Regions from separate parts of the Micromonospora inositola genome, predicted to be linked through region 3. Evidence: riboswitches for the same ligand, from Rfam matches in the RefSeq annotation. Region 3 holds a riboswitch; each other region holds the start of a gene.
The links. Region 3 has a riboswitch for cyclic di-AMP ahead of GA0070613_RS06335 (hypothetical protein). Riboswitches for the same ligand answer to the same signal wherever they lie in the genome.

Region 1 (10,245 bases), 3.3 Mb from region 3:
GTTGTAGAAGACGCTGGAGTGGTGCACGACGTGGCTCGCCCAGAGCAGTCGTACCTCGTGGTGCAGCCGGTGGAACCAGTAGTAGGCCAGGTCGTCGGCGAAGACGAGCAGCACCCAGGTCCACCAGGAGCCGGGGGAGAGGTGGACCGGGGCGATCGTCCACAGCCCGGCGTAGAGGCCGACGGTGGCCAGCTTCCACGGGAAGCCGATCACCTGGCTGCCCAGGCCCATGGAGAGGCTGGTGGTGGTGTCGCGCAGCTCGTAGCCGCGTTCGTCGTCGTCCGGCGCGAACCGGTAGGAGAGGGCCTCGACGATGATGAGCAGCAGGAACGCCGGGACGGCGTAGAGCACGGCGGGAATCACGCTCGGGCTTCCCTTCCGGACGGGGTGGTGGGGGTGGTGACCGGGGCGGTCAGCAGGGCCCGGGCGTGCCGGGCGGCGGCCGCGCCCTGGCCGGCGGCGATGGCCGCGGCGAGCCGGCGATGGCCGGCGATGTCGAGCAGTTCGGCGGCCCGGCTGTCGGGCGGAACGTCGCCCACCGCGAACGTGCCGGTCACCAGGCTGTTGAACGCCAGCAGATAGGCGGTGTTGCCGGAGCCGCGGACGATCAGCCGCCACATGGCGATGTTGGCCTCGGCCATCTGCGGCAGGTCGGGCGCGAGCGCCGCGTACTCCTCGGCGGCCCGGACCACCGCGGCCGTGACCGGCGGGTCGCCGCGCTCGGCGCAGAGCCGGGCCGCGTCGGTCCCGACGCAGGCCCGCATCTCCAGCATGTCGCGGACCAGCGTTTCCACCGGGAGTACGTCGCCCGACTGGGTCAGCGACAGCGCCAGGTCCAGCCCGGCGTGCACCCGCCAGTCCAGCACCCGGGTCGCGCCGCCCTGGCTGACCCGGACCAGTCCGAGCTGTTGGAGCCGGCGCAGCGCCTCCCGGACGGCGTGCCGGTTGACGGCGAACGCGGCGGCCAGCTCCCGCTCGCCGGGCAGCGTCTCGTCCGGCCGGTAGCGACCGCTGACGATGGCGTCGCGAAGCTGGCCGAAGACGTGGTCGGAGACGGAGGCGCGGGGGACCGGGGCGAAGGCCATGGGCAGAGTGTGGCCCCGGACACATCAACCCGTCAACTGGTTGGACCACACGGGTGGCGGCCACCCTCCGCCACCCGCGCCGGCGCGGCTCGTATCCTTTCGCCGGAAGGCCCCGCACGGAGGAAGGGAGTCGGTGTGAGCGACCAGGTCGAGACATTGGAGTTCCAGGCCGAGGCACGTCAGCTGCTCCAGCTGATGGTCCACTCGATCTACTCGAACAAGGACGTCTTCCTGCGCGAACTCATCTCGAACGCGTCGGACGCGCTGGACAAGCTCCGGCTGGAGTCGCTGGTCGACAAGGACCTGGCGGCCGACGTCTCCGACCTGCACATCGAGATCGCGGTCGACAAGGACGCCCGGACGCTGACCGTCCGGGACAACGGCGTCGGCATGTCCCGGGACGATGTCGTGTCGCTGATCGGAACCATCGCCAAGTCCGGCACCGCTGAGTTGCTGCGTAGGCTGCGGGAATCCAAGGACGCGGGCGCGTCCCAGGAGCTGATCGGCCAGTTCGGCGTCGGTTTCTACGCGACCTTCATGGTCGCCGACCGGGTGACCCTGCTGAGTCGCCGGGCCGGGGAGAGCGGCGGCACCCGATGGGAGTCCACCGGCGAGGGCACCTACACGGTCGAGGCCGTCGACGAGGCCCCGCAGGGCACCTCGGTCACCGTGCACCTCAAGCCGGCCGACACCGAGGACAACCTGCACGACTACACCGCCGAGTGGACGGTCCGGGAGATCGTCAAGCGGTACTCCGACTTCATCGCCTGGCCGATCCGGATGACCGTCGAGCGTGCGGGCGAGGATGGCGCGACCACCCGCGAGGCGCAGACCCTCAACTCGATGAAGGCCCTGTGGGCCCGGTCCCGCGACGAGGTCGACGAGGCCGAGTACAAGGAGTTCTACAAGCACGTCAGCCACGACTGGGCCGACCCGCTCGAGACCATCCACATGCGCGGCGAGGGCACCTTCGAGTACGAGGCGCTGCTCTTCCTGCCCTCCCACGCGCCGCTGGACCTGTTCTCCCCGCAGGGCCGCCGGGGCGTGCAGCTCTACGTCAAGCGCGTGTTCATCATGGACGACTGCGACGCGCTCATGCCCAACTACCTGCGCTTCGTCAAGGGCGTCGTGGACGCGCACGACCTGTCGCTGAACATCTCCCGGGAGATCCTCCAGCAGGACCGGCAGATCCGCGCTGTACGCCGTCGCCTGGTCAAGAAGGTCCTCGCCACCCTCAAGGAGATGCCGGCGGAGTCGTACCGCACCTTCTGGGCCGAGTTCGGCGCGGTGGTCAAGGAAGGGCTGCTCGAGGACCCCGACAACGCCGAGCCGCTGCTGGACCTGGTGCGGGTCGCCTCCACCCACGACCCGGCCGAGCTGACCACGCTGCGCGACTACGTGGCGCGGATGAAGGACGGCCAGTCCGAGATCTACCTCGCCACCGGCGAGTCGCGGAGCACGATCGAGAACTCGCCGCACCTGGAGGCCTTCCGCGCCAAGGGCTACGAGGTCCTGATCCTCACCGACCCGGTCGACGAGGTCTGGGTCGAGCGGGTCGGCCAGTACGGCGGCAGGGCCCTGCGCTCGGTCGCCAAGGGCCAGGTCGACCTGGAGACCGACGAGGAGAAGGCGAAGGCCGAGGCGGAGCGGAAGGACCACGCCGAGCTGCTGACCTGGCTGACCGGCGCGCTCGCCGACAGCGTCAAGGAGGTCCGGCTCTCCTCCCGGCTGACCACCTCACCGGCGTGTGTGGTCGGCGACGCGCACGACATGACTCCGACGCTGGAGAAGATGTACCGGGCGATGGGGCAGGAGGTGCCGCGGGTCAAGCGGATCCTGGAGCTGAACCCGAGCCACCCGCTGGTCACGGGCCTGCGCAAGGCCCACGAGCAGGGCGGCGACATCGAGGGCCTCACCGAGACCGCCGAGCTGCTGTACGGCATGGCGCTGCTCGCCGAGGGTGGGGAGCTGGCCGACCCGTCCCGGTTCACCCGGATCCTCGCCGACCGGCTCGCTCGCACGCTGTAACGCGTCTGCCGTCCGTCGGCCGCAGCCCTCCGCGCCGCGGCCGACGGACGCCCGCTATCCGAGCGCCAGCCGCTCCAGGCGCGCCGCCTCCTGGACAGACGGCTCACCCGGCTCGCTGCGGAGCAGCCGCCACCGGGACGTCCGCCCGTCGGGGCCGGTCAGCTCGCCGTGGGCGAGGGCCCGGTCGATGTCGCGTCGTACCCGCAGTTCCAGGTCCGGGTCGGTGGCGAAGAGGATCCGCAGGCGCACCTCGTCGCCGTTCCGCTCCGCCTCGGTGTGGTGCGGGGCGACCGGGCAGGGCGGTTCGTGTTCCCAGTGGCCGCACAGGACGGTCGTGATGGCGGCCCCGGGGGCGGCCGGATCGTCGTCCGGGCCCATGCCGAGGACGGCCTGGTGCGCGAAGCCCTGTCGCATGCCGCCATTGTGCGCCCACCCGCCCCTGCGCGCGGCGGATCCACCGGGGGACCCGCCGCGCCGGGTGTCAGGGCAGCTCGGGATAGAGCGCGGCCACCCCGCCGGACAGGCCCGCGAGGACCCGCCGGGAGGTCTCGTCGGCGATGATCTCGTACCGGTCGGCCTCGATCCCGTCGACGGCGATCCGGGCGATCTCGGCCGGGTCGGACTTCGGCCCGGACACCTGGGCCGTCATGTCGGTGTCCATGTACCCGACGTGCAGGCCGGCGACCCGGACACCCCGGCGGGCGAGCTGCGTTCGCAGCGCGTTGGACAGCGACCACTCGGCGGCCTTGGCCGCGCTGTACGCCCCCACCCCCGGGAAGCTCACCCAGGACAGCGCGGAGAGGATGTTCAGGATCGTCCCGCCGCCGTTGGCGGCGATGTGCGGCGCGAACGCCCGCACCACCGACAGCGTGCCGAAGTAGTGGGTCTCCATCTCCAGCCGGATGGCCGCCAGGTCGGCGTCGAGCAGGTCCGCCCCGGTGCTGATGCCGGCGTTGTTGACCAGCAGCGTCACGTCGCCGGCCAGCGCGGCGGCCGCGGCCACCGAGTCCGGGTCGGTGATGTCCAGCCGGACCGGGGTGACGCCCGGCAGGTCGACGCTGTCGGGATTGCGGGCGCCGGCGTACACGGTGGCGCCGCGGGCCGCCAGCTCGGCGGCGAGGTGGCGGCCGAAGCCGCGGTTGGCCCCGGTGACGAGGGCACTGCGTCCAGCGATCTTCATGTCCTGCTCCTGAGTGTGTCGGGTCGAGGGGGTGTGTCGGCGGGCCGACCGGTCACGCACGTAGCAGGCCGGGACCCGGGAGGACGTCGATCTCGCCGGGCGGTACGTCGTGCCCGGCCGCACAGCGCAGCCGCGCGTGGACGGCGGCACCGCAGTCGTGGTGCTCGACCCGGACCGACGGGCCGGCCTCGTCGGCGGCCCAGGCGTCCCCCCACTGGCGCAGCGCGGTGAGCACGGGCAGCAGCTCCTGCCCCTTGCGGGTCAGCAGGTACTCGTCCCGGGTGCGTTGCCCCGGCTGTCGGTAGGGGCGCCGTTCGAGCAGGCCGTCGGCGACGAGCTGCTTCAGTCGCGCGGCGGCGACCGGCTCGCTGATCCCGACCCGCCGGGCGAAGTCGTCGAAGCGGCGGGTGCCGAACGAGGCCTCGCGCAGCAGCAGCAGGGTGGACCGGTTTCCGACCACCTCGATCGCCCGGGCGATCGAGCAGTTGCTGTTCTGCCAGGCGTCGCGCTGCTCGAGGAAGTCCGTCATGCCGGCGACGCTACCCCGCTGACTTAGGAAAGCCAAAGTCAGCTAGGTCACGCGACCCCGGGGAATACCGACGGCGGATCCGCCGCTGTCTCACACCTGCCCGGCGTAGAAGCCGTACCGGGCCAGCGGCTCGACGATGGTCTGCTCCTCGTACGACAGGTGCGACAGCAGGGTGTCGCTGAGGATGTCCACCGCCTTCTGGAGCTCGGTGAAGTCGCCCGGATTGCGGATCAGGTCCACCAGGGCCCGGTCCACGCCCTCCACCACGTCGTGGATGACCACGTGCTCCGCCTCCAGGCGGTCGAGCACGGGGACCAGCCCGGGGTTGGAATGCCGCAGGTGCGGGAAGATCGAATTGTCCTCCAGCCCGTGGTGCTGGCTGACCGCCGTGCAGTACGCGGCGCAGTACGCCCCCAGCGTCCAGTTGTTCTGCCGCATGGTCATCTGGTTCAGCACGGCCCGGGCGGCGCCGGCGGAGACCACCCCCCGCCGCACCTGCTGCAGCAGGTCACGTACCTGTGCCAGCTCCTGCCGCAGGTGGTCGTGCACGTCGACGAGGTGCCCGCCGACGGCCTGCGCGTGCGGGGTGTAGACGTGCCCGGCCGGCGCCGGCGGGGCGGCCGGGCGGGTGGACTCGTCCCAGAGTTCGTGGTCGGTCAGCCGGACCTCCGGATCGGGGGTGGGGGTGACGGCGAGCGTGGTGGAGCCGCCGGCCTCGACCACCTCGCGCTGCTCCTCAACGGCCTTCGCCCGGCTGCCGGGCTCGGCGCGCTCGGCGGCGACCAGCTCCCGCACGGCGGGCGCGACCTCCTGCGCGAAGAGCTGGATCGCGGTGGGGTCGTCGGCGCCGAGGATGAACCCGGAGGTGCCGTGGTCCAGGGCGAGACCCGCCAGCTCCTCCACCCACTGCTCGGGGGGCCCGGCCAGGAAGCCGGAGCGGGAGCGGGTGAATCGCCCGGAGATGTTGAGCAGCCGCCGCACCGAGCGGGGATCCCGCCCGGCCGCGTCGGCGCCCTCGTCGACCAGCGCGTTGAGGTCCGCCAGCTCCGCCGGCCCCTTGGGCAGGTACGCCATCGACGGCAGCCAGCCGTCCGCCGCCCGCCCCACCAGCCGCAGCATCCGCGGCTTGTACGCGCCGATCCAGATCCCCACCTCGTGCGCCGGCGCGGGTCCCCGCTTCGCGCCGACCACCCGGTAGTGCTCGCCCTCGACCCGGATCCCGCCACGCCGGTCGACCGCCCACACCCTCCGGATGATCCGGATCGCCTCGTCCAATGCGTCCACGGCCTGGCCGGGGGTGAGCCGCCGCCCCCCGTTCGCCTCGATCGCCTCCCAGAAGGCGCCCGCGCCGAGACCCAGCTCGGCGCGGCCGTCGCTGAGCAGGTCCAGGCTGGCGACGCTGCGGGCCAGCACCACCGGCTGCCGCAGCGGCAGGTTCAGCACGTTGCCGGCCAGCCGGATGCGGCTGGTCGCCGCCGCCAGGAACGACATCAGCGTCCAGGTGTCCAGGAAGCCCGGCTGGTACGGGTGGTCCTGGAAGGTGGCGAGGTCGAGGCCGACCTGTTCGCAGAGCTTGGCGAGGGCCACCACCTGCTCGGGCCGGTCGGCGGTGGGGGTGAGGAAGCTGCCGAAGATGAGTTGGTGCCCGTAGTCCGTCATGTGCGCCCGCTACCTCGTTCGCGTCCCGTGCCGCTCGGCCGGCCACCGGCCTTCGCCACCGTAGCCGGAGGCCAGAAGGGACGCCCAGCGCCACCGACCTGCGTGGGGACCCGCTGTCCGGCACCCGCCCGGCAGCCTCCTTATTGCACATCCGGACACCTCGCAACTCGTAATGCCGCGCCTTCGCTCGGCCGGGTGAAGAACTTCACAAGAAGTGGGCGATCACCCCAAACCGTTCCTAACGTCGTATGCGTTCGCGATTGCGGACACCACGGGCCGGTAACGCCTAATTCCGCCGCCGGCCCGGTGGTACCTGGACCTCAGGCGGGAGCGGGGGACCCACACGTTCCTCGGTGCTCGACACCTCGGGGTGAAGCCGCCTACCGGCGGCCGGGCTCCTCGGCCCGAACCCGACAGCTCACCTCGTCGGCGTGGAGGAAACCCAACATGGCAACTGAACACACCGCACGCCACCACCGGACCAGCCCGCGTCGGCTCGCCGTCGGGGCACTCGTCGTCGGCGCGGCAACCGGCGCCGCCGCGATCCTCGGGCCGGCCGCGCCGGCCAGCGCGGCCAGCGTGAACTGGGACGCCATCGCCCAGTGTGAGTCCGGCGGCAACTGGCACATCAACACCGGCAACGGCTACTACGGCGGCCTGCAGTTCTCCAAGAGCACCTGGAACGGCTACGGCGGCCAGAAGTACGCCAGCCGGGCCGACCTGGCCAGCCGCGGCGAGCAGATCGCCATCGCCGAGAGGGTCCTCGACGGGCAGGGCATCGGCGCCTGGCCGGTCTGCGGCAAGAAGGGCGGCTCGACGAAGCACTATTCGTCCAAGTCGGACTCAGGGACGAAGAAGAAGTCCCGCTCGGACTCCGGGTCGAAGTCCAAGGCCGGCTCCTCGGAGCGGTCCTCGCGCGGCGACCGGCCGGCCACCCGTAGCCACCGGCGTACCGCGCCGGCCTCGGGCGGCTCGGGCGCCTACGTGGTGAAGCCGGGCGACGCCCTGTCGATGATCGCCGACGTGCAGGACCTGGCCGGCGGCTGGCACGCGCTGTACGAGCGCAACAAGCGCGTGGTCGGCGACGACCCGGGCCTGATCTTCCCGGGCCAGCAGCTGCGGCTGCGCTGACGTACCACCGGTTCCCACCCCACCGGTCGGAACCGACGCAGCCGACGAACGCCCGGCCGGTGCTCCGGCCGGGCGTTCGCCGTCCGGCAACCCGCCGTGGACGTGGCGACGGTGTGGCGGGCGGGTCGGGACGCGGATTGCTATCGTCACGGTGCTCGTGAAGGGACGTGAAGAAAGCGCGGCTATGACCAACGAACCGTTCTCCGCGGCCGCGAGCCTCGATGAGCTGCTGACCCGGACGCAGCAGGCGTTGTCGGCCATGCGCTCCCGGCCGGCCGAGCACACCGACGGCGATGCGCCGGAACTGCTCCGCGCCGATGGCACGGCGGCCGACGGGCTGGTGCGGGCTGTGGTCGTCCAGGGTGGCCGGTTGGAGTCCGTCACCGTCGACCCGCGGCTGTCGGCGGCGGGGATCGAGACGGTCTGCGGGCACATCGTGGCGGCCGTCAACGCCGCCCTCGCCGACCTGGAAGCCCAGGTCAGCGCCACGGCGCGGGCCGACGTGGACGCCCTGGCCGCCCGGCTGGCCGCAGCACCCCGCCTACGGCTGACGCACTGAAGCGGTCGGTCGCCGGGAGGACGACGACCGACCGCTTCGGAGTTGATCAGCTCAGGTTGAGCGCGGTGTCATCGATGACGAAGGACGTCTGCAGGGAGCTGTCCTCCACACCGCTGAACGAGATGGTCGCGGTGGTGCCGGCCAGCGACGAGACGTCGAAGGACTTCAGGACGTAGCCGGCGGCGGCGTTCACGTTTGAGTACGTCGCCAGGGTGGTGCTGCCGGCCTTGACGGTCAGCTTGTCGTAGACGGTGCTGCCCGACTCGGACGTGTCGATGTGCAGGTAGAAGGAGAGCGTGGCCCGACATCCGGCCGGGATGCTCACCGCCTGCGACAGGGTGTCGGTGTGGGTCGAGCCGTACCCGTCAAGCCACGCCTTGTACGAACCGCCGTGCGCGGCCTGGCTGGTGGAGTTGGTGATGACGCCGGAGGTGGCGGTCCAGCTCACGGCGCCGGACTCGAAGCCGGGGTTGGCCAGCTTCTGGCCGGAGCAGCTGCCGGTGGGCGGCGGGGTGGTGGTGCCGCTGCAGGTCGGGTCGCCGGACTGGGCCGGCACGCTGACCGCGTCCCACGCGGCCTTGACCGTGTTGAACTCGGTGCAGCCGGTCGGGTAGAGGTTCTTCGCCGCCTGCAGCGTCCAGGTGCGGTACTTCAGGTACGACGAGGACGTCGTCTTCAGCAGCATCGCGTTGTACATGATCTTGATGGCCTTCTGGATGCCCAGGCCGGTGACGCTGCTGCCGTTGCAGGTGGAGCTGGTCGGCTGACCGTTGGTCGGGCTGCTGCCGTTGGCCAGCAGGTAGAACCAGTGGTTGCCGGGACCGGCCGCCGCGTGCACCTCCGTGCTGGGGATGCTGCTGGAGTAGCAGTTGGGGTCACCCAGCGCCGACGGGTTGTACATGTTGCGGATCGGGCCGCTGCCGACCAGATTGATCTTCTCGCCGACCAGGAAGTCGGGAGCGTCGTAGCTGGAGGGCTCGTTGGCGAACCACTCCGTCGCCGCGCCGAAGGTGTCGGCGACGAACTCCTGGGTCCCGTTGCCGGAGATGCCACCCGGGGTGTGGTCGTCGATGCCGTGGCCGATCTCGTGGGCGATCACGTCGATCGAACCGATCCACTGGCCGGAGGTGTTCTTGCCGATCTGGACCTGGGTGCCGTCGTAGTAGGCGTTCTGGTCGTTCAGGCCCACCCGGATCGGCCAGGCGCCGCCGGCGCCGTCGGCGCCGTTGCGGCCGAGCCACTGGGCGAGCATCTTGTGCTCGGTCTGGGCGCCGAACAGCGCGTCGACGCAGCCGGTCTCCTTGTTGGTGGCCGTGCCGTTGCCCCAGACGTCGTCCGAGCCGGAGAACGTCGTGTTGGTCGCGGCGTCCTGGCAGCTCTGGTTGGTGACGGTCGGGTCCTTCATCGAGTACGTGCTGCCTGACAGCGTGGTGTTGAGGGTCAGCGGGCTCGGCCCGTTCCACGCGCCAGTGCCGCTGCCGTGCACGACGTGCTCCTGCGTGCGCAGCACCTTGCCGGTCAGGGCGTCGACGTCCACGGTGAGCCGGCTCGGGCCGTCCGCGGTGGTGCCCCGGACGGTGGTCTCCCAGGCCAGGGCCGGCTTGCTGTCGAGGGTGTAGACGACCAGCGTGGTGCCCTCGACGGTGGTCACGCTCTTCAGTTGGGCGCGGGCGGTCTTCTCCGCGGCCGTGGCCTTGAGCTTCGGCGTCGTGGCGAGGCTGCCGATGCTCTGCTGCTGGGCGACGGAGGCGTACTTCAGGTTGCCGGCGGAGTCGGTCGCCAGGACGAAGTCGCCGCCGGTCACCGGCAGGCCCTTGTAGGTGCGCTCGTAGGGCACGTACTGGGTGCCTTCGGAGGAGATGACGGGCCTCTGGACGAACGCCTCGTCCGAGCTGGCGTGCAGGTACTGCGGGCGGCTGGCGACCAGCGCGCTGGCCGAGTTGGCGGCGAGCGTGCGGGCCTGGGCCGCGTCGGGGGCGGGGCTGTGAGGCGCGGCCTGCACGGCCGCGGCGGTGCCGGCGGCGATCAGACCGGCCGCGGCCGCGCCGGACAGCGCGACGAGGCGAGGTGAGAG
Region 2 (10,245 bases), 620 kb from region 3:
CGTCGAGCCGGTCCAGCACGCGCAGCAGCGCCGGGGCGACGTGCGTCGCCGCGGACACGACTGCCGGGGCGTTGTGCCCCGCCACCCGGAACAGGTAGTCGCGTTCGTCCTTCGTCAGCCGCAGCGCCCGGGCGAGCGACGCGAGCATCTGCGCACTCGGCTGCGGGCCGCGCTGCTGTTCGAGGCGGGTGTAGTAATCGGTCGACATCGCGGCGAGGGCAGCGACCTCCTCACGCCGCAGGCCCGGCGCGCGCCGGCGCGCGCCCGCGGCCAGCCCGACGTCCCCGGGCTGCAGCGCCTCGCGGCGGCGGCGGAGAAAATCGGCCAGGGCTGCACGGTCCATGATCCCAGTATCCGCCGGTAGCGCGGGCGAGCCAGGGATTGCCGATCCCCCGATAACCGGTCTCTGCCCCCAGGCCGGACGATCGGCGAGGCTCGGAGCATGAACATCTCCGGAAACACCATCTTCATCCCCGGCGCCACGAGCGGAATCGGCCTCGCCCTCGCGCTCGAGCTGCGGGCCAAGGGCAACACGATCATCGTCGGCGGTCGGCGCGCCGACCTGCTCGACAAGATCGCCGCAGAGCACCCCGGCATCGACGCTATCAAGATCGACACGACGGACCCCGCGAGCATCGACTCGGCCGCGAAGGAGGTGCTGGCGAAGCACCCGGACCTCAACGTCCTCGTCACGATGGCCGGCATCATGCGCATCGAGGACTGGCACCAGCCCGAATCGTTCCTCACTTCGGCCGAGACGACCGTGACGACCAACGTGCTCGGCCCGATCCGCCTCATCGCCGCGTTCATCGAGCACCTGCGGGCGCAGCCGGATGCCACCATCGTCACCGTCTCCTCGGGCCTCGCGTTCGCGCCGCTCAAGGTCACCCCGAGCTACAACGCGTCGAAGGCCGCGATCCACATGCTCAGCGAGTCTCTCCGGTTGCAGCTCGCGGACACGACCGTGAAGGTCGTGGAGCTGGAACCTCCGGCCGTCCGTACCTCGCTGCTGCCCGGGCAGGAGAACAGCGAGTTCGCGATGCCGCTCGACGAGTTCGTGGCGGAGGTCGTCGCGCTGCTCGAGGCGCAGCCCGACGCGAAGGAGATCCAGGTCGAGCGGGTGAAGTTCCTCCGCTACGGCGAGGCGCGCGGCGACTACGACCAGGTCGTCGCGACGCTCAACGCGTCCGACCCGCACGGCAGGTAGCCTCGGCCGGCCCCGGCGGCGGGTGGTTCGCTTACGGGACGGGGGAGGCGCCATGACGTCGGGAAAACGGTTAAGCGTCACCTGAGGGTTGCCGTAGGAAACAGCGCAGGTTGAAAGCCAAGATTAGGGATGATTAAGATTCCGATTAGCGGAGTCTTATCGTACGCATAATTCCGGCACCCAATGTGCGCGCCTGACAGCGCAGAGAATTGGCATTACCCGCTCGTTGATTTCCTCGGGCCGTCCTCACTAATGTTGTCAGCGTCCGTTCCGGATGTCGGTCTCCACCTGGAGTGCCCCGGGACGGCCACCGCCGAGTCGCTGGACGTCATTGGCGTCGCCAGGCGAGCCGGGGAACCACCGCAGGTTTCGGGGTGAATCCGCATCAGCGGTAGGGCGACTTCCACGCCCGAACCCGTCAGCTAACCCGGCAGGCGGTCGAGGTAGGTGCGCGGTGACGTGCGTCGGCCTCGAATGGAAGGAGCCGACCCCGTTGCCACCCGTGCGCACCCGGCCTGCCGGATCGCGTCTGTTCACCAGAATCCTCGCCGTCGCGGCGGCGGCCATGGTGGCCGTCGGGCCAGCGGCCCACGCCCACGCCGCACCGTCGGCCGCCGATGTGCAGCAGCAGATCGACGCGGCGTGGCAGAAGCTCGAACCCGTCATCGAGCAATACAACAAGGTCCGGTCGGAACTGGCCGCGAACCAGCGGAGATCGGCCGAACTGAGCCGAAGGATCGAGCCACTCGGCAAGTCGGTGGAGATCAGCAGGACCCAGGTCCAGGAGATTGTGGCGGGGTATTACAAGCGGGAGAAGTCGCTTTCCACATTCAACGCCCTGCTGTCCCGCGGCTCGCCGCCGACAGCGGTGGGGGATCAACTCGCGCTCGTGAATCAGGTGGCAGATTCGGAGCAGCGACAGATCACCCGGCTGTCGACCCAGCAGGCGAGCTACGACGCCGACAAGGAGAAGGTCGACGCGCTGATCGCGATACGGCAGCGCCAGCAGGCCCAGCTAGCGGCTCGCAAGAAGGCCATCGACGCCGAGATCAAGCGGCTGGATGCGCTACACCGACAGACCGCCGCCGCTGAGGCGACCGCGGCGGCCAAGGCGGCCGCGGACGCCGCGGCGGCCAGAGCCGCAGCCGCCGCCCAGTCAGCCGCCACCGCGAGCAGCACCTCACCCATCACGTCGAGCAGTCCACTGTTCATCGGTGGGAAGTGCCCCGCCGTCCCCATCACGGGTAGCGGCGGCGTCGCGGCGAAGACCGCGTGCAAGCAGATCGGCAAGCCGTACGTGTGGGCGGCCAACGGTCCAGACTCGTTCGACTGCTCCGGCCTGACCCAGTACGCGTGGGCTTCCGCCGGGGTGCAGCTGACCCATTACACAGGTGCTCAATGGACCGCAGGTGTGGCGGTGAGCAGAGCGAACCTTCGCACGGGTGACCTCGTCTTCTTCTACGCCGATCACCATCACATGGGTATGTACGTCGGCAACGGGCTGATCGTCCACGCCCCGCACACCGGGGACGTGGTCCGAATGGCCCAGCTGGCGACTATGCCTTACAGCGGTGCTCGCCGCCCCGGCTGACCCGTCCGGTCCGGAGCCACCGGGCATCGTCAAAGAGCAAGCATCCGCAGCGAGAAGGGCATCCGCTGGGGCGGGCGCCCCCTCCAAGCCGCAGCCTGACCCAGCCCGGCGAAACCTATGCGGTCACAGCACTAGCTTCGGCTGCGGATCATCGACATCAGCAGCCCGTGGGTCTCGGCATCGGCGGCCACCACGAGCCCGCGGCCTGCCTGCCCGATCGGGGCGCCGTCGATCCCGGTGACTACGCAGCCGGCGGCCCGGCACACAGCGATGCCGGCGGCGAAATGCACACTCCAGGACAGGTCACCGCCATCGGTGACGTATGCGGCGCGCTTGCCGGCCGCAACCCAGGCCAAGGCCAGCGTCGTGGACACGACCCGCGGCCGGAACCGCTCGACGAACTCGGGGCGGGTCAGCAGGTCCACGGCCCGGAATCCGGGCGCGCTCGGGAACGGCGGATCCAGGTTGACGTCCACCAGCTGGGTGACGGGGGTGGGCGTCAGCTGCGCATCGACCCCGTCGTGCCGCACCCAGGCGGTCTCACCGTCGGTGAAGAAGACCTCGCCGCTGAACGGGTCGGCCACCGCCGCTGCCCCGTTGCGCAGCGCCACGTTGACGGCCACCAGCATGTTGCCGACCGCGTAGTTCAGCGTGCCGCACAGGGGATCCACCAACCACTGGCGCACAGCGTCGGCCGCGCCCCGCTGCCCGCCTTCCTCGCCGAGCACCCCATCATCGGGCCGGGCGGCACGGATGACGCCGAGGATCGTCTGCTCAGCCTCCACATCGGCGGCGGTGGCGAAGTCCCCGGCGCCTTTGTCGATGCGGGTGAGCCGCTGGCCGTACATGTTGCTCACCACGTCCGCGCCGGCACGTGCCGCAGCTACCGCAACCCCGGCATCGTCGGGACTCGCGTACGAGTTGATCATGCCGTGCAGAATACGGGGCGAAGCTGATCCCCACCGGTCAGACCAGCATCGTCCCGCCCCGACGGCCGCAGGAGTGCAGCTCACCACCGTCCGCGAAGCGTGGCCGGCAACCACCGCGACGTCGCCCGCACTATTTCGGGCGCCACCAACATCCAATCGGCCCTCGGCGCCATCGACGCGACCACCAACCCGGTGAACCTGTGCGGTCAAGGCACTAGGTGCCTGGACAGGAGGCTCGGGATCGGTCAAGATCGGCGGTCATGGCCCAGACGACGGCTGACCGCGCCGAGAGCGCTGACCTTTCCGACGAAATCGTTGCCGTGGCGGAGCGGCTGGCCGACCTGATCGGCGCGCTGCCCACCGCCGACATCGCCATCCCCGGTGCGTCCTGGACCGTCGCCGAGGCGGCCGCACATCTGGCGATGGCCAACGAACTCATGGCGACGATCGCCGCCGGCCGACCGGCGACTCACGGCGACGGCACGAAGGCCGGCCTGGCCAGCGCGAACGCGCAGTCGCTGACCGAGCACACGGAACGCGACCCGGCCGTGCTCGCGCAGCGGATCACGGAACAGGCCGCCGCGTTCCTGGAGGCGGCCCGGGCCCGACCCGCCGCGGATGTCGTCGACACGCCCATGGGCCCGATGCCGCTGGGGGTGTTCAGCTGCTACCTGCTCGCGCACATGCTCAGCCACGGCAGCGCGATCGCCAGCGCCCTCCGGCAGCCACCGATCGTCCGGCCGCGGCACGTCGAACTCATCCTGCCGTTCATCCACGTCACGATGCCCCGCCTCGTCGACCGGACCGCCGTTCAGGACCTGACCGCGTGCTACGAGCTGCGGCTGCGCGGTCTCTCCCGGTTCTCGGTGCTCTTCGCCGACGGAGTCGCCACGGTGAGCGACATCCCGCACCGCCGGGCCGACTGCACGATCTCGGTCGACCCGGTGTCGTTCTTCCTCTTGAGCGCGGGTCTGAGCAGCCAGTGGCCGTTGATCGCGCGCGGGAAGCTGCGGGCGTGGGGACGCAAGCCGTGGCTCGCCTTCCGGTTCCTCGGCTTCTTCGCCATCCCGTGACGGCATGACAAGGGCCGAGGGACGCTGAGCCGGGCCGGACGGCAGTCGGGCGTGCCCGAACGCTGCCGCCGCAGGGTTCTCCCCACCGGCCCTCGCGACCGGGACTGCCGTCCCGCAACGTCCACGGACGCAACAGCAGCTAGCTCGCGCCCAGATGGGCGATCATCGTCTGGTTGGCGGCCCAGCCGTCGGGGAACTTGACCGGCACGTCGAGGTGCACCGTCTCCGTCGACGGGTGGGCGTCCAGCAATTCCCCGATGCCCGCCCGCGCCACCACGATGCAGGCGTGCCGGTGGCGGGACGTCAGCACGCAGAGCCGCCCCGACTCCAGGTGGAAGGTCGTCGCGTCCCGCCGTCCGGACAGCGGGTGCAGCACGATCGTCACGTCGTACTCGCGGCCCTGGAGCCGGTTGGCGGTGTCGACGGTGATGCCCGCCCCGGCCTCGCCGAGCTGCGCGCGGATGGCCGCGACCTGGTCGCGGTGGGCGGCCCCGACGGCGATGCGGTCCGCGGTGACCGGCGCGCCGGCCGGCGCGTGCTCGGAGACGGCGACCGCTCCGCGCCGCAACACCCGCAGGGCCAGGGCCGCGCAGGCCGCGGCGGCTTCCCCGTCGGTACGCGGGGTGTGCCGGGCCGGCAGCTCGTACAGCGCCCAGCCCGTCGTCGCGGCCAGCTCCACGGACGCGTCGAGTGCGTCACCCGGCCCAGGCTCGGTGAACGACAGCGCCCGGTCGTCGGGGCCGGTACCGGCGCGGAACCCGGTGAACGGGTAGAACGCCGCGGCGACCACCGGCGCCGCCGAGGCGGGCAGCCGCCACGACACGGGCAGGCGGTGTACCGGCAACTCGGGGTTGTGGCGCAGCAGCACCGCCACCGCCGACTGCATCGGATCCCAGGTCAGGCCTGTCCAGCGCACGGTCTCGACCGTGGAGAACGGGTCGAGCTGCCCGGGGTCGCCCACGAACAGCGCCCGCTCGAACCGGCCGGCCACGCGCAACAGGGCGTCCGACCGCATCTGGTACGCCTCGTCGACGATCGCCCACGGCCAGCAGCCCTCGGCGATGGTGGCCCACTTCGCAGCCGTACCGATGATGACGGCCGGACCGCCGAGGTCGGCGACCTTGGCGGCGACCCGGACGGTGTCGTGGTCCTTGACCCGATCGGAGGGCCGGTAGTCGGCGGCGGAGAGCCGGCCGATGCGCAGTTCGGGGGCCCTGCGGGCGAGCCGGTCGATGAGGTCGTCGACCTGCTCGTTGGTCTGCGCGATGATGATCAACGGCTCGCCGGCGGCGGCCAGCTCGACGGCGGCGCGCACCACCAGCGTGGACTTGCCGGCGCCGGGCGGCGAGTCGACCACCACGCCGCGGTGCGCGCCGGAGCGCAGGTCGGCCAGCACGGCCGGGATCACCCGCTCCGCCTCGACCGCGGGCGGCACCTCCAGCCCAGCAAGCATGACCACACCTCTCGACGGGGCATCGCCGGGACCCTACCGCCAGGGCCTGACCATCCTCCGGTCACCTCACGTCCGCGGTCCTGGCCCTCGCCCCGTGCTCCGACCGCATCGCCGTATGCCAAGTCGTGCGGTAAGACGATTGCCACAGGCAACTAATGGGCGTACGAACGTGAATGTCAGCCCGGTTACTTGCGACGAAGATCGTTGACCGGATTCACAAAACCCGAGGGGGGCCAATGGCACGCAGCCGCATCGCCGGGGCAGCAGCCATCGCACTCGTCCTACCACTCCTGGGCGTCCTTCCCGCGTCAGCCGCGGCGGCCGCCCCCGCCCAACCGGCCGCCGCGAAGAAGGATGGGCCCAGCGACGTCCGAGAGCTCACCCGCAAGGACTTCACGCTGGACGGCCACAAGGTCCAGACGCCCGCCCGATACCAGCCGCGCGCGCAGGCGCGTTCGGAAACCATGGCAGCAGCGGCGACTCCGCCCGTTGGCACAGTCCGTCAGTGGCTCGGGCTCGACGACTTCCAGGGCCGGTACTACCGCAAGAACTACACGCTGCGGGCAGTTGGCAACAACATCGAGGTGTGGGTCGCCAACGACATCGCTTTCCCGGCCGGCGACTGCCGGACCCAGATCCCCTCGTCGACGCAGATCACCGACGCGCAGGTCACGAACCTCGTCAACGAGTTCGACAACAACATGTATCCGAAGGAGACGGCGGCGTTCAGCACGCCACCGGACCGCGACGGCAGCAACGCCCGGCTCGGGCCGGACGCCAGCGGCAACGGCGGCGTCTACACCGGCGGTGGCAACAAGACCGTCACCCTCGTCGACAACGTCCGGGACGACAACTACTACACGTTCCCGGCCGCGCCGACCTACATCGCCGGGTTCTTCTCGGCCGCGCTCAACGAGTATTTCGACCGCAACGTCATGACCATCGACGCGTTCGACTGGCTGCACCGTACTGGTGCCAACCCGCCGAACGAGCCGACCGGCGACCTGTGCACCAGCCGCCCCGCCCGCCCGCACCTCTACGAGGGGACCTTCGCCCACGAGTGGCAGCACCTGGCGCACTACTACACCGACCCCTTCGAGACGAGCTGGGTCAACGAGGGTCTGTCCGACTTCGCCCAGACGCTGGTCGGCTACGTCGACACCACGGCGACCGTCTTCGACCGGGGAGCCGACAGCCACCTCTACTGCTACCAGGGCTTCGGCACGGTGCAGACGCCGTTCAACACCAACCCGCGGGACTGCGGCGGCCCGGAGAACTCGCTAACGCTCTGGGGCGAGAGCCCCAACCCGAACGCGGTGCTCGCCGACTACGGCAACGCGTACTCGTTCATGCAGTTCCTCCACGACCGGTACGGCACGGACATCATCTCCCGCCTGCACAACGACGGTGAGCTGCAGGGTCTGGCCAGCCTGGACGCGGCGCTGAAGGCCGAGGGCGCCACGAACATGTACCAGGTCATCCACGACTACCAGACGATGACGCTGGTCGACAAGATCGTCGGGGAGCGCCACGGGGTCATGCTCGGCGTATCGAAGAGCCGGGTGACCACGCCGAGCCTGCGGTCCACGGTCAACCTGGCCAACCCGGCCGCCAACGCCACCCCGGGCGCGGCACCGAACGGTGCCGACTACGTACCGCTGCAGGACGCCAAGGGGCAGGTCCTGCGCGGCCGCGACCTGCGGTCGCTGTCGTTCCAGGGCGCCAAGACCCTGCCGCCGCTCCCGCTGGAGTGGACCGTCGTGTCGAACGATCCGGACCGGTCCGGGAACCCCGTCCTCTGGTCCGGAAACGACAGCAACACGGACGCGGGGGCGGTCACGTCGGTCGCCGTGCCGACCGCCGACCCGACGCTGCGCTTCCTCGCCAAGTACGGCGCGGAGGTTGGCTTCGACTACGGCTACGTCACCGTCTCCACCGACGGCGGCGCGACCTACACCGCCATCCCCGGCGACAAGACGGTCGACGGGCCGCTCGGCCCGGCGGTCAACGGTACGACCGACGGGTTCGAGGCACACTCGTACGACCTGTCCGCGTACGCCGGAAAGACCGTCCTGCTCGGCTTCCGCTATGTCAGCGACGGCGGCGTCAACGAGGGCGGGTGGCTGATCGACGACATCACCATCGGCGGCACGACGATCAGCGACGGGAGCAGTCTCGCGCCGTTCGATTCGCCGACCGAGATCAGGCCGATCAGTGTCAAGAACTGGAACCTGCGGCTGATCGGCATCGACGAGCGGCACTCGTCCGCACGGCAGGTGGAGTTCGACGGCAGGTCCGGCCTGACGCTCAGCCGAGAGCAGTTGGCCCTGCTCAGCCCGTTCGAGAAGGTCGTCGCCGTGGTCGCCTACGACGAGCCGACCGAGCAGGTCAACCAGTACGCGCCCTACACCTTGAAGGTCAACGGAGTCGTCCAGCCCGGTGGCGGCGGCGCCTGACCTGACCCGGCAAGATCGCCCGGGCACCTGTCGCCGCTCTGGTGGCAGGTGTCCTGGCGGGCCGGCAACCGGCCGCCGCGTACGTCCGGATGACTGAGCGCGCTCTCAGCCGGCTCGGTCGTCAGCGCGGACGCTGGTCGGTCGACCGCTGGGCTGTCAGCCGAGGTTCCACATCCTCCGGCAGCTCAGCACCGCAGAGCGCGCAGATGTAGTCGTCGTCGCGGACGAGGTTGCGCTCGCCGCAGTCAAGGCAGCGCCGGAAGACGACGGCCGCGGTGAAGCCTTCCGGGCGGCAGATACCCGCCCTGTCGAGGGCGCCCGCCACCGCCAGCCACGAGGTGGGATCGGGGCAGTAGCCGGTGGAGTGGTTGCTCACCTCGGTGACGACCCAGCCGTCCCGCTCGCCGGCGAAGGCGATCTCTCCCGCGCCGAGGACCTCCCCACCGCCGGCGCAGGCGACGTGCTCGCTGCGTCTCGGCGCGAGCCGCAACGTACCGCCGGGGTCGACGACGTAGGTGAAGGGCTCGTCGCGGTCGCGCGGATCTGCAGCCGCCAGGTAGGTGTCGAGATCGACCGGTGATCGGATGGGCCAGCCCTGAGGGGCGTCGGCGACCGACGCCCGCACGTCCGCCGGCCCGACGTACCGGTATCGACGCCCCGCCCCTACCACGCCGCCGACCCTACGCCGGTGCGGCCGCCGTTGTGGACAATCACGGCGGTCCGGCCCGCTGGACCTGACCGCCCGCCCCTCCGATCCCGTCCCCGGGGCCTGGCTCGTTCCGCGTCAACGCCGCACGGCGAGGTCGTTCCCGATCCGCGTGGCGGCGGCCGTCATCGCCGCGACCCGCGCCGGAGAAGCGGCCATTTTCGGTGCTGGGGAGTTGAGCGCCGCGAATCAGCGGGTGAGAGCTGCGAGGAAGTCGTCGACGAGCCGGGTTTGTGTCGCGGCCGGTAGCCGCTCGGGGTCGAACAGCGCCTGAACCACCAGGCCGTGGGTGAACGCCAGCACGGTCGTCGCGAGCCGGCCCGAGTCACCGTCGGGAAGCTCGCCCAGCCGTTGGGCGTCCTCGATGGAGGTGCGCAGGCCCACCCGGATGCGCTCGTAGCGAAGGCTCTGGGCGGCAAACAGGTCAGGGTCGGACAGGGCGACGTCCCAGGAGCCGACCCAGATCCGGTTCATCGCCGCTGCATCGGGGGTCAGCGGGAGGATGTTGAGCATCTGCGTGCGCAGCGCCGCCCGTCCAGGTGCGGGAGCGGCCTGCCGGGGGCGCTGCGCGGTGCGTACCTCGAGGATGTCGAGGGCGTGGGCGATCAGTTCGCGCTTGCCCGCGAAGTAGTGGGTGACCAGTCCGGTCGAGGAGCCCAGGGCCGCCGCAACGGCGCGCATGGTGAGGCCGCCGAAGCCGTGCTCGGCCAGGACCTGCCATACCGCCTCCGAGACGTCCTGGCGCCGGGAGTCATGGTCGGTACGTGCCGGGGTCATGGCCTGTTAGCGTACATGCCAAACGTTTGTTATGTACGGAGGCTGTGATGTTC
Region 3 (10,245 bases):
TGGGGTCGCGCGCGATGGCCAGCAGCACGTGCCCGTGGTTGGTGAGGAACGTCCAGTTCCGGCTGCTCCCGTTCTGGCCTGCTGTCGTCGCCATGTGCGTCATCGTATGGCCCTTCGTTCGCGTTTCCGGCCCTGCCCTGGCCCGGACGGTGCGCGGCCGTCCCGGCCGCGCTGGACGCACTCGTCCCGCCGTCAAGTCTCACGCAACGTATGAAATCCGTATCACGTAAATCTTGACGTGCCTTGGGCTGCGTGTGACCGTTGGTCGCGTGGCCGCCTCCGCCGCCGGCCCGGCTGACCAGGTCGTTTCATGCGAGGACGAGGTGAGGGAATTGACCCCGACCACTCCCGAGCAGGCACTCGCCGAGCTGCATGCCGGGAACCGACGGTTCGTCACCGGCGTTCCGCGCCACCCCAACCAGGACGCCGGCCACCGGGCGGCGGTCGCCGACGGCCAGCACCCCTTCGCGGTGATCGTCGGCTGCTCCGACTCCCGCCTCGCCGCTGAGATCATCTTCGACCGCGGCCTGGGTGACCTCTTCGTGGTCCGGACCGCCGGCCACACGGCGGGTCCCGAGGTGCTCGGCAGCGTCGAGTACGCCGTGACGGTGCTCGGCACGCCGCTGGTGCTGGTGCTCGGGCACGACTCCTGCGGCGCGGTGCAGGCCGCCCGGGAGGCGGTCAGCACCGGCAGAACCCCGGCCGGGCACCTCGGCGCGGTGGTCGACGCCGTGCTGCCCAGCCTGCGCCGGGCGGCGGCGGAGGGCATCGAGGAGATCGACGGCATCGTCGACATTCACATCGCGCAGACCGTCGAGGCGCTGCTGGCCGGCTCCGCCGTCCTGGCCGGTGAGGTGGCCGCCGGTCGGTGCGCGGTGGTCGGCATGTCGTACCAGCTCAACGCGGGCGAGGTGCGGACGGTGGCCGTGGTCCCGGCGGGTGCCGCGACCACGCCGCCGCCCGCGCAGGTCGACCGCGCCGAGCCCACCGCCGTCGCCGGCTGAGCGCCCGGCCACCGACGACAACGGCCGAGGGGCCGTCCCGCGGGTCGGCGGGGCGGCCCCTCGGCCGGGTACGTCGTCGGTCAGAGCAGCGACATGTGCACGTGGTCGGTGTGGTTGGAGGGCCCGCTGTAGGACTTCCAGCCGGTCGCCGGGAACCAGATCTGCCGGTTCCAGATCACGTAGTAGATGCCGAGCCGGTCCGCGTTGCGGATCAGGAAGGCGGCGACGTTGTTGCCGTACATCCGGGTGTCGTTGTTGTGCCAGGGGGCGAACCCGCTGTTCTGCAGCGACCAGTCGCAGGCCCGGCCCTTGGGGTGCTCCCACGGCCCGCCGGGCCGGTAGCAGCCGACGAAGCGGTTGAAGCCGGCCCGCTTGACCTCCTTGTACGCGTGCAGCGTGCGCGGCGTGATGCAGCCGGAGGTGGTGGGGTCGTTCTCGCTGCACGACTCGGGCTTCCAGTCCCCGTCGGCGGTGCGACCGGGGCCGATCCGGGCGACCGGCGAGGTGGCCGAGACCAGGCCGCCGGTGAAGCCCTTTCCGCCGACCAGGGCGAGCGCCTTCTCCGTCTCGATCTTCTCCCGGGCCATCGCGTTAGTCAGCGTCTGCTGCGCGCGCACCTCGGCGTCGAGCGCCAGCTTGGCCTGCTCGGCGCGGGTCTTGGCCGCGTTGACCTCGGCGAGCTTCTGCGCGTTGACCATGTTCAGCTCGTCGAGGGCGGCGGCCCGCCGGACGAACGAGTCCGGGGCGTTGCTCTCCAGCAGCATGGCCAATGCGCCGATCCGGCCGGTCCGGTACGACTGCGCCGCGATCTGGCTCACCTGCGGGCGCAGGGCGTCCAGCTGGCGCTGCGCCGTCCGTACCTCCAGGGCGAGCTGGAGCTGGCGCTGCTGCGACTTCGCCAGCTTGGTCTTCGCCTGCAGGTAGTTGCGGTTGGCGGCCTCGATGGCGTCGGTGATGAGCTTCGGCTCGCCGTCCTCGTCGTGCCCGGAGGGGATGGGCGGCGTCGTCGGCGCCGCGATCGCCGGGGCGGGGCCGGCGAGGATGGCGAACGCGGCGAGCACGGCCAGCACGGGTGTCAGCCAGCGGCGCAGGGGTGCCGTCACAGTGTTCCCTTCCGTCGACCGCCGACCGGGTTAGCTGACGGGTTCGGGACGGAAGTGGCCCCTACCGCTGGCGCGGATTCACCCCAGGTGCCTGGTTCCCCGGCTCGCCGTGCGGCGATTGGGCGGCGGCACCGCAGGCGCCGCTGCGCGCCTTCGTCGGTGACCGGCAGCGAGGTTACCCGAGAGTCGTCCCGAGGATCTACGTCCGGAAGCCGACTAAAAGCGGTAATTCGGCGCGCGACTCCGTGACCAGCGTCGCGTTCGGCGCGGACGGTCACGCTGCGCAGTGTCACCATGCGGTGTCCGTGCTCCTTTCCGGTCCGGTCCTGCCGCCGAGGGCGCCCGGGGCGGCGCCGGCGCGCGGTGCGCTGAGCGCCGCCAGCGCGGCGTCCGGTTCCGCGGGGGGACGGGACGCCGGCGCGGCGGACCCCGCCGCCCCGCCCCGGCCGGCGGCGGTCACCACGGCCGCCAGGCCGGTGGTGAGCGGTACGGCGGCGATCAGGCCGATCGTGGCCACCGCGCTGCGGACGATCTCCTGCGCCATGAACTCGCTGGTGAGGATCTCGCTCACCGGCCGCGAGTCGGCGACGAGCAGGAGCAGCAGGGGCAGCGAGGCGCCCGCGTACGCCAGCACGATGGTGTTGACCGTGGAGGCGATGTGCGCGCGGCCGACCCGGGTGGCCGCCCGGTAGAGCTGCAACCGGGACAGCCCCGGATTGGCGTGCGCCAGCTCGGTGACGGTGGCCGCCTGGGTGACCGTCACGTCGTCCAGCACGCCCAGCGAGCCGATGACGATGCCGGCCAGCAGCAGCCCGTGCAGGTCGACATCGCGCTGGAACATCGACAGGGTGGTGGCGTCCTCGCTGCCGAACCCGGTCAGATGGGTGGCCGCCGTGGCGAGGGTGCCGAGAACGCCGGTCAGCACCAGGCTGCCGAGGGTGCCGAGGACCGCCACCGAGGTCTGCGCGGTGATCCCGTGGGTCAGGTACAGCACCACGAACATGATCAGCGCCGAGCCGACGATCGCCACCAGCAGCGGCGACTGGCCGGCGCCGATTCCCGGCAGCACGAAGCCCAGCAGGATGGCGAAGCTCGCGACCAGGCCGCCCAGCGCGGCCAGCCCCCGCCAGCGGCCGAACGCGACGATGGCGACGGCGAAGAGCGCCGCCAGCCAGATCAGCGGCTTGCCCCGCTGGTGCTCGGCGATGTTGTAGCTCTTCGTCGCAGGGTCGGCCGGGTCCAGCAGCTCCACCAGGACGATCCGGTCGCCGACCTCGACGGTGGGTGCGCCGGGGCCGGCGGGGAGCGGGGTCTCCACCTGGCGGCCGGCGTCCGGGCCCTGCTCGACCGCGACGCCGACCGTGCCGCACGGCCCGGCGGAGCCGCCCGGGGTGCCCTCCGGCACCTCCGCCGCCGGCGGGCACGGCTCGGTCACCACCCGGGTCACCGTGCCGTGGTACCGCGGCACGTCGGCGGCGTGCTCCGGCGTCGGGGTGTGCCGGGGCCAGAGCACCAGGGCGGCGAGCACGGTGAGGACGAACAGCGGGACCACCGTGGCGACGAGGATCCGTCGTACCCCCGGCGGGGCGGACGGAGCCGGACGGGTGTGGTCGGCGCCCATGGCGAGTCTCCCAACGGTTCTCAGGCGAGGTACGTGTCACCGGGCCGGTCGGTTCACCCGGCCGGGAGAGGCGCCCGCCGGTGCGGCGGTCGCCGGGCCGTCGCCGGGAAATGCTAGTCAGGGCGACCCGTGTCCCGCCGGACGGTTGGGCGCGCGTCCGGCGCCGCGGACCTGGCCTTTCCTCCCGACCGGTACGCCCCGGCAGACTAGCGTGGTCGTCGTGCGTACCAAGGCGGCGCTGGCGACCGGACGGTGGGTCCGGCTCCTGGTGCTGCTCGGCACGCTGGTCGGGCTGGCCGCCATGCACACCGTCGGCCACGGCGCGCACGCCTCCGGCGGGCACCGGGCGGGTCATCCGACGCAGCGCGCCGGGCACCACCTCGGTCTTCCGGCGGTCCTCGCCGAGCCGGCCGCGACCGTCGCGACAGCGGTCGGCGCGGTCGCCGGCTGCCCGGGCGACGGGTGCCACGCCCGCGCGCTCCCGCTGTCCGGTCCCGGTGGCGACCGGTCCGGGTGGAGTGTGTGCCTGGCCGTGCTCGGCGCGTTCGCCGTGGCGCTGCTGGTCGCCGTGCTGCTGCGGGCCGCTTCGCGGGCCGTCGGACGGGCCGCCCGTGGGTCGCTGCGACCCGCCTCGGGACCGCGGGCCCCGCCGTCCCGGCCGTTCGCACTGCGTCTGGGGACGGCGTCGGTGCTGCGCAGATAGGACGCCCGACGCGGGTGACCGGCCGGTGACCCGCGTCAGTGTCCGCTGCGTACGTTCCGACACCGAAAGGTCCTTCCCGTGTTCACTCGTACCATCGCGCGTCGTGCCGGCCTGGCCGGAGCGACCGCTCTCGCCGCGCTCGCCCTGGCCGCCTGCGGCGACGCCGACCATTCGACATCCGGCTCGGGCCACGGCATGCCCGGCATGGGCGGCACCGGCGCGCCCACCGTGGGCGCCTCGGCATCGTTCGGCGAGGCCGACCTGATGTTCGCCCGGATGATGATCCCGCATCACCAGCAGGCCGTGGAGATGTCCGAGCTGGCCGACAGCCGGGCCGCCGACCCGGAGGTGAAGAGGCTGGCCGGGCAGATCAGGGCGGCCCAGGCGCCGGAGATCGCCACCATGACCGGCTGGCTCGCCGCCTGGGGCCGGCCGGTCCCGTCGGCCGGCGCCGGTCATGGCATGCCGGGGATGGACCACGGCATGCCCGGCATGATGTCCGACGCCGACCTGGCGAAGCTCGCTGCGGCGTCCGGGGTCGACTTCGACCGGCAGTTCCTGACCATGATGATCGCTCATCACGAGGGCGCGATCACGATGGCGCAGGAGGAGACCGCGAAGGGCGTCAACCCGGAGGCCAAGGCCCTGGCCCGGCGGATCGTCACCACCCAGCGGGGCGAGATCGACACCATGAACAAGATCCTCGACCGGCTCTGAGTCCCCGTGCCGGGCACCCGGTGGGGTCGGCCGGAGTGCGCTCGTCGGGGGCCGGCCGGCGGCTCACGCCAGGCCGGCGCGGCGGCTGCGATACTCCTCCTCGTCGATCTCGCCGCGGGCGTACCGCTCGTCGAGGATGCGCCGGGCCGACGAGGGCAAGGTCCCGCCCAGTTGACCGCCGGTCAGCCGGGCCGCCAGCCAGACCAGGACCAGCAGGACCGCCAGCCCCAGCAGCGACCCGATCCACATCCAGCCCATCAGCGGGCCGTTCCACATCATGGCTGCCCTCCCGAGTGCCGAGGGTCGGCCGGTCCGACGTGCCGGGGGCGCCGGTACCGGTCGCCACCCCGACCCTATGGCGGGAGAGGAACGGCGGAGCCTGGTCGAAGGACCCGACGTACGGGCCGGAGGTCCCGGTCAGCCGCGCTTCATCAGCCGGCCGACGGCGGCCATCATCTCGCTGGCCATCTCGTCGGCGCGCCCCTCGGCGGCGCCCTCGTGCATGCAGTGCCGGGCGTGCCCGTCGAGCAGGCCGAGCCCGACCTTGTCCAGGGCGGCCTGGATGGCGGAGATCTGGGTCAGCACGTCGATGCAGTAGCGGTCGTCCTCGACCATCTTCTCGATGCCGCGGACCTGGCCCTCGATGCGGCGGAGCCGCGCGAGGAGCTGGTCCTTGCTGGCGGTGTAGCCCCGGGTCGGGGTCGTCGGTGCGGTCATGACGTCCAGGATAGCGTACCCCTCGGGGGTATGGTACGGTCCTCCTCGTCGCCGATACCCCCACGGGGTAGAGGTAACCGGAGAGTAGGATGTGAACGGCGGAAGGGGAGTTGCGATGGTCACCACCACCTACCAGGTCCAGGGCATGACGTGCGGGCACTGCGTCAGCTCGGTCAGCGCCGAGGTCGGCGCGATCGCGGGCGTCAGCGACGTCCAGGTGGACCTGGCCTCCGGTCGGGTCACCGTCACCAGCGAGAGCCAGTTGGACACGGACACCGTGCGCGCCGCCGTGGACGAGGCCGGGTACGACCTCCTCGGGGCGTGACCGGTCCGGGGACCCGAAGGAACCGAGGTATCACGATGAACACGGCGACGAAGCTGAGCGGCTTCGCCCTCGGCCTCGCGGCGGTGTTCGGCGCGGCGTACGGGGTCGGCCAGGTGGCCGGCCCCGACACCCCCGCCGTCGCGACCCGCCACGACGCCACCGACGCCGGTCACACCGACGGTGACCACCCGACCGGCGCCGCCACCACCAGCCACCTGCCCGGCGGACTGCTCGTCTCCGACCGCGGCTACACGATGCAACCGGTGACCGCACCGGCCGGGGAGTTCGCCTTCCGGATCACCGGCCCGGACGGCGCGCCGGTCACCCGCTACGACGTGGCGCACGACAAGCGGATGCACCTGATCGTCGCGCGCCGCGACCTTTCCGGCTTCCGGCACGTCCACCCGGAGCTGGCCGCCGACGGCACCTGGCGGGTCGCCTCGCCGCTCGCCGGCCCCGGCGTCTGGCGGGCGTTCGCCGACTTCACGCCCACCGGCGGGGAGCCGCTGACCCTCGGGGTCGACGTCACCGTCCCCGGCGCGCTGGCGGCCCGGCCGCTGCCCGCGCCGGCCACCAGCACCACCGTCGACGGGTACACGGTCACCCTCGCCGGCGCCCCGCAGCCCGGCCGCACCGCCGAGCTGACCCTGAGCGTCAGCCGGGACGGGAAGCCGGTCACCGACCTCCAGCCCTACCTCGGGGCGTACGGGCACCTGGTCGCGCTGCGGCAGGGCGACCTGGCGTACCTGCACGTGCACCCGGACGGCGCACCCGGCGACGGGCGCACCCCCGCGGGTCCCGTGGTGACCTTCTTCGCGGAGGTGCCGTCGGCCGGCAGTTACCGCCTCTTCCTGGACTTCCGGCACGGCGACGCCGTGCACACCGCCGAGTTCACCGTCGTGGCCGGCAACCCGGGCGTCCCGGCGACCACGGCCGCGCCGGCCGCCACGACCACCCCGACCGCCGACCCCGGGCACGGCGCCCCCGGTCACGGGCACAATTGACAGGAGGTGCCGTGATGACATCGACCGCCAAGTCCCTGCCGGTCGCCCCGAACCTGATCGAACTCGCGATCGGCGGCATGACCTGCGCGTCCTGCGCCGCCCGGATCGAGAAGAAGCTCAACCGGATGGGCGGCGTCGAGGCCACCGTCAACTACGCCACCGAGAAGGCCACCGTCCGGTACGCCGACGAGGTCACCCCGGCCGACCTGATCGCCACGGTGGAGAAGACCGGGTACACCGCCGTCGTACCGCCCCCTCCGGCGTCGGCCGGGGCCGAACAGAGCGCCGAACCGGTGGACGAGCTGCGCGGACTGCGGACCCGGCTGTGGGTCTCGGTGGCCCTGGCCGTGCCGGTGATCCTGCTGGCCATGGTGCCGGCCTGGCAGTTCGACTACTGGCAGTGGCTGTCGCTGACCCTGGCCGCCCCGGTCGTGGTCTACGGCGGACTGCCGTTCCACCGGGCCGCGCTGGTCAACCTGCGGCACGGCGCGGCGACCATGGACACCCTGGTCTCGCTGGGCACCCTGGCCGCGTTCGGCTGGTCGCTCTGGGCGCTCTTCCTCGGCGACGCCGGCATGCCCGGGATGACCCACCCGTTCCGCTTCGACATCACCCGCACCGACGGCGCCGGCAACATCTACCTGGAGGCGGCGGCCGGGGTCACCGTCTTCATCCTCGCCGGCCGCTACTTCGAGGCCCGCTCCAAGCGGACCGCCGGCGCCGCCCTGCGCGCCCTGCTGGAGCTGGGCGCCAAGGACGTGGCGGTGCTCCGCGGCGGCCAGGAGGTCCGCGTCCCGGTCGACCAGCTCGCGGTGGGGGACCGGTTCGTGGTCCGGCCCGGCGAGAAGGTCGCCACCGACGGCGTCGTCGAGGAGGGCGCCTCCGCGGTCGACGCCAGCATGCTCACCGGCGAGTCGGTGCCGGTCGAGGTCCGGCCGGGCGACACCGTGGTCGGCGCGACCGTCAACGCGGGCGGCCGGCTGGTCGTCCGGGCCACCCGGGTCGGCGGGGACACCCAGCTCGCCCAGATGGCGAAGCTGGTCGAGGCGGCGCAGACCGGCAAGGCGGCCGCGCAGCGGCTCGCCGACCGGATCTCCGGGGTGTTCGTGCCGATCGTGATCGCGCTGGCCGTCGGCACCCTGGGTTGGTGGCTCGGCACCGGGGCGGGGACGACCGCCGCGTTCACCGCCGCGGTGGCCGTACTGATCATCGCCTGCCCGTGCGCCCTCGGCCTGGCGACGCCGACCGCGCTGCTGGTGGGCACCGGCCGGGGCGCCCAGCTCGGCATCCTGATCAAGGGTCCGGAGGTGCTGGAGTCGACCCGCCAGGTGGACACCGTGGTGCTGGACAAGACCGGCACCGTCACCACCGGGAAGATGACCCTGGTCGACGTGCTGCCCGCCGCCGGCGAGGACCGCGCCGACCTGCTCCGGCTGGCCGGCGCGCTGGAGGCCGCCAGCGAGCACCCGATCGCCCAGGCCATCGCGGTCGGGGCGGCCGAGGCGGGGACGCTGCCCACGGTGACCGGGTTCGGCAACGTCGAGGGTCTCGGCGTGACCGGGTCGGTCGACGGCCGTGAGGTGGTGGTCGGGCGGCTCCGGCTGCTGCGGGAGCGGGGTCTGGACGTACCGGATGAGGTCGCGCGGACGGTGACCGACGCGGAGGCCGCCGGACGGACGGCGGTCCTCGCCGGCTGGGACGGTCGGGCCCGTGGGGTCCTCGCGGTGGCCGACGTGGTCAAGCCGACCAGCCGGACGGCGGTCGCCCGGCTGCGCGGGCTGGGGCTCACCCCGGTGCTGCTGACCGGGGACAACGCCACGGTCGCGAAGGCGGTGGCCGCCGAGATCGGCGTCGACGAGGTGATCGCCGAGGTGCTGCCGGCCGACAAGGTGGACGTGGTGCGGCGGCTCCAGGCCGAGGGGCGGACGGTGGCGATGGTCGGTGACGGGATCAACGACGCCGCCGCGCTCGCCCAGGCCGACCTGGGGCTGGCCATGGGAACCGGCACCGACGTGGCGATCGAGGCGTCCGACCTGACCCTGGTCCGGGGCGACCTGACGGCCGCCGTGGACGCCATCCGGCTCTCCCGGCGGACCCTGGGCGTCATCAAGGGCAACCTGTTCTGGGCCTTCGCCTACAACGTGGCCGCCCTGCCGCTGGCCGCCGCCGGCTTGCTCAACCCGATGATCGCCGGGGCCGCGATGGCGTTCTCGTCGGTCTTCGTGGTGGCCAACAGCCTGCGCCTGCGCCGCTTCCGCCCGGTCGGCTGACGTCGGCTCCGGCCGCTCCCCTCCTCACCGTCCGTGAGCGGCCATTGGTGACGGAGGGTTGAGCAACCGGACGTGGGGGTACTTCCAGGGCGTAGCGAAAACCGCTGAGTGGAGGTTCGCATGGGTATCGACGACAAGATCGACAACGCGTCCGAGAACACCGCGGGCAAGGTCAAGGAAGGCGTCGGTCGGGCCACCGACGACGAGCGCCTCGAGGCCGAGGGTCGCAACGAGCAGGCCAACGCCAACCTCAAGCAGGCCGGCGAGAAGATCAAGGACGCCTTCAAGAGCTGACGTACGCCATTCGCACGCCGGGCCGGCAACCGCCGGCCCGGCGTTCGGTCGATCTGTTCGGGGCGCGGGCGGCAGCACGACAGCGAGCCCCGGTTGCCCGAGGACCGTCCACGGGACGGCCACCGACCGTACGGGGGAGAACGATGTCCGGTACCACCGCGATCCGTACCGCCGCCCTGGTGACGCTGACCGCGCTCGCCGGCGGCTGCTCGTCCAGCGGGGAGGAGACGGCGGCGCCGGGCGGCACCACGGCCCCCGCGCCCAGCGCCTCCGCCCCGGCCACCGGGACTCCCGCCGCCACCGCCGCGCCGTCCCCGGTGACGACGGCGAACACCGCGGCGGTGTGCGCCAGCCTCGACAAGCTGATCATCGCCGGCAGCCGGAAGATCGCCGACGACTCCGCCGCGGCGACCCGCCGCGAACTCACCCCCGAGCAGGTCAACGCGCAGCTCAAGGGCAACCTCACCGACCTGGCCGACGACGTACG

Region 1: it holds a riboswitch for cyclic di-AMP, as region 3 does, so the genes downstream of both, GA0070613_RS22250 (LysM peptidoglycan-binding domain-containing protein) here and GA0070613_RS06335 (hypothetical protein) in region 3, are expected to answer to the same signal.
Region 2: it holds a riboswitch for cyclic di-AMP, as region 3 does, so the genes downstream of both, GA0070613_RS03340 (C40 family peptidase) here and GA0070613_RS06335 (hypothetical protein) in region 3, are expected to answer to the same signal.

Annotation. Positions count from the first base shown of each region.
Region 1 is NZ_LT607754.1:4,658,642-4,668,886, forward strand. It holds gene GA0070613_RS22215 (sterol desaturase family protein) at 1-363, opposite strand, end outside; gene GA0070613_RS22220 (FadR/GntR family transcriptional regulator) at 360-1,085, opposite strand; gene htpG (molecular chaperone HtpG) at 1,221-3,113, shown strand; gene GA0070613_RS22230 (hypothetical protein) at 3,168-3,527, opposite strand; gene GA0070613_RS22235 (SDR family oxidoreductase) at 3,595-4,293, opposite strand; gene GA0070613_RS22240 (winged helix-turn-helix transcriptional regulator) at 4,346-4,822, opposite strand; gene GA0070613_RS22245 (LLM class flavin-dependent oxidoreductase) at 4,913-6,481, opposite strand; cyclic di-AMP (ydaO/yuaA leader) riboswitch at 6,755-6,927, shown strand; gene GA0070613_RS22250 (LysM peptidoglycan-binding domain-containing protein) at 6,929-7,612, shown strand; gene GA0070613_RS22255 (YbaB/EbfC family nucleoid-associated protein) at 7,797-8,171, shown strand; gene GA0070613_RS22260 (M4 family metallopeptidase) at 8,218-10,245, opposite strand, start outside.
Region 2 is NZ_LT607754.1:704,291-714,535, forward strand. It holds gene GA0070613_RS03330 (helix-turn-helix transcriptional regulator) at 1-343, opposite strand, end outside; gene GA0070613_RS03335 (SDR family oxidoreductase) at 443-1,207, shown strand; cyclic di-AMP (ydaO/yuaA leader) riboswitch at 1,509-1,659, shown strand; gene GA0070613_RS03340 (C40 family peptidase) at 1,662-2,798, shown strand; gene GA0070613_RS03345 (inositol monophosphatase family protein) at 2,930-3,727, opposite strand; gene GA0070613_RS03350 (maleylpyruvate isomerase N-terminal domain-containing protein) at 3,988-4,800, shown strand; gene GA0070613_RS03355 (AAA domain-containing protein) at 4,940-6,253, opposite strand; gene GA0070613_RS03360 (choice-of-anchor J domain-containing protein) at 6,490-8,709, shown strand; gene GA0070613_RS03365 (hypothetical protein) at 8,831-9,379, opposite strand; gene GA0070613_RS03370 (TetR/AcrR family transcriptional regulator) at 9,605-10,192, opposite strand; partial or broken gene GA0070613_RS33195 (GNAT family N-acetyltransferase) at 10,240-10,245, shown strand, end outside.
Region 3 is NZ_LT607754.1:1,323,963-1,334,207, reverse strand. It holds gene GA0070613_RS06345 (helix-turn-helix transcriptional regulator) at 1-103, opposite strand, end outside; gene GA0070613_RS06340 (carbonic anhydrase) at 333-1,004, shown strand; gene GA0070613_RS06335 (hypothetical protein) at 1,085-2,107, opposite strand; cyclic di-AMP (ydaO/yuaA leader) riboswitch at 2,112-2,242, opposite strand; gene GA0070613_RS06330 (YibE/F family protein) at 2,397-3,728, opposite strand; gene GA0070613_RS06325 (hypothetical protein) at 3,949-4,431, shown strand; gene GA0070613_RS06320 (DUF305 domain-containing protein) at 4,510-5,148, shown strand; gene GA0070613_RS06315 (SHOCT domain-containing protein) at 5,212-5,427, opposite strand; gene GA0070613_RS06310 (metal-sensitive transcriptional regulator) at 5,566-5,865, opposite strand; gene GA0070613_RS06305 (heavy-metal-associated domain-containing protein) at 5,981-6,190, shown strand; gene GA0070613_RS06300 (hypothetical protein) at 6,226-7,194, shown strand; gene GA0070613_RS06295 (heavy metal translocating P-type ATPase) at 7,209-9,464, shown strand; gene GA0070613_RS06290 (CsbD family protein) at 9,585-9,758, shown strand; gene GA0070613_RS06285 (hypothetical protein) at 9,902-10,245, shown strand, end outside.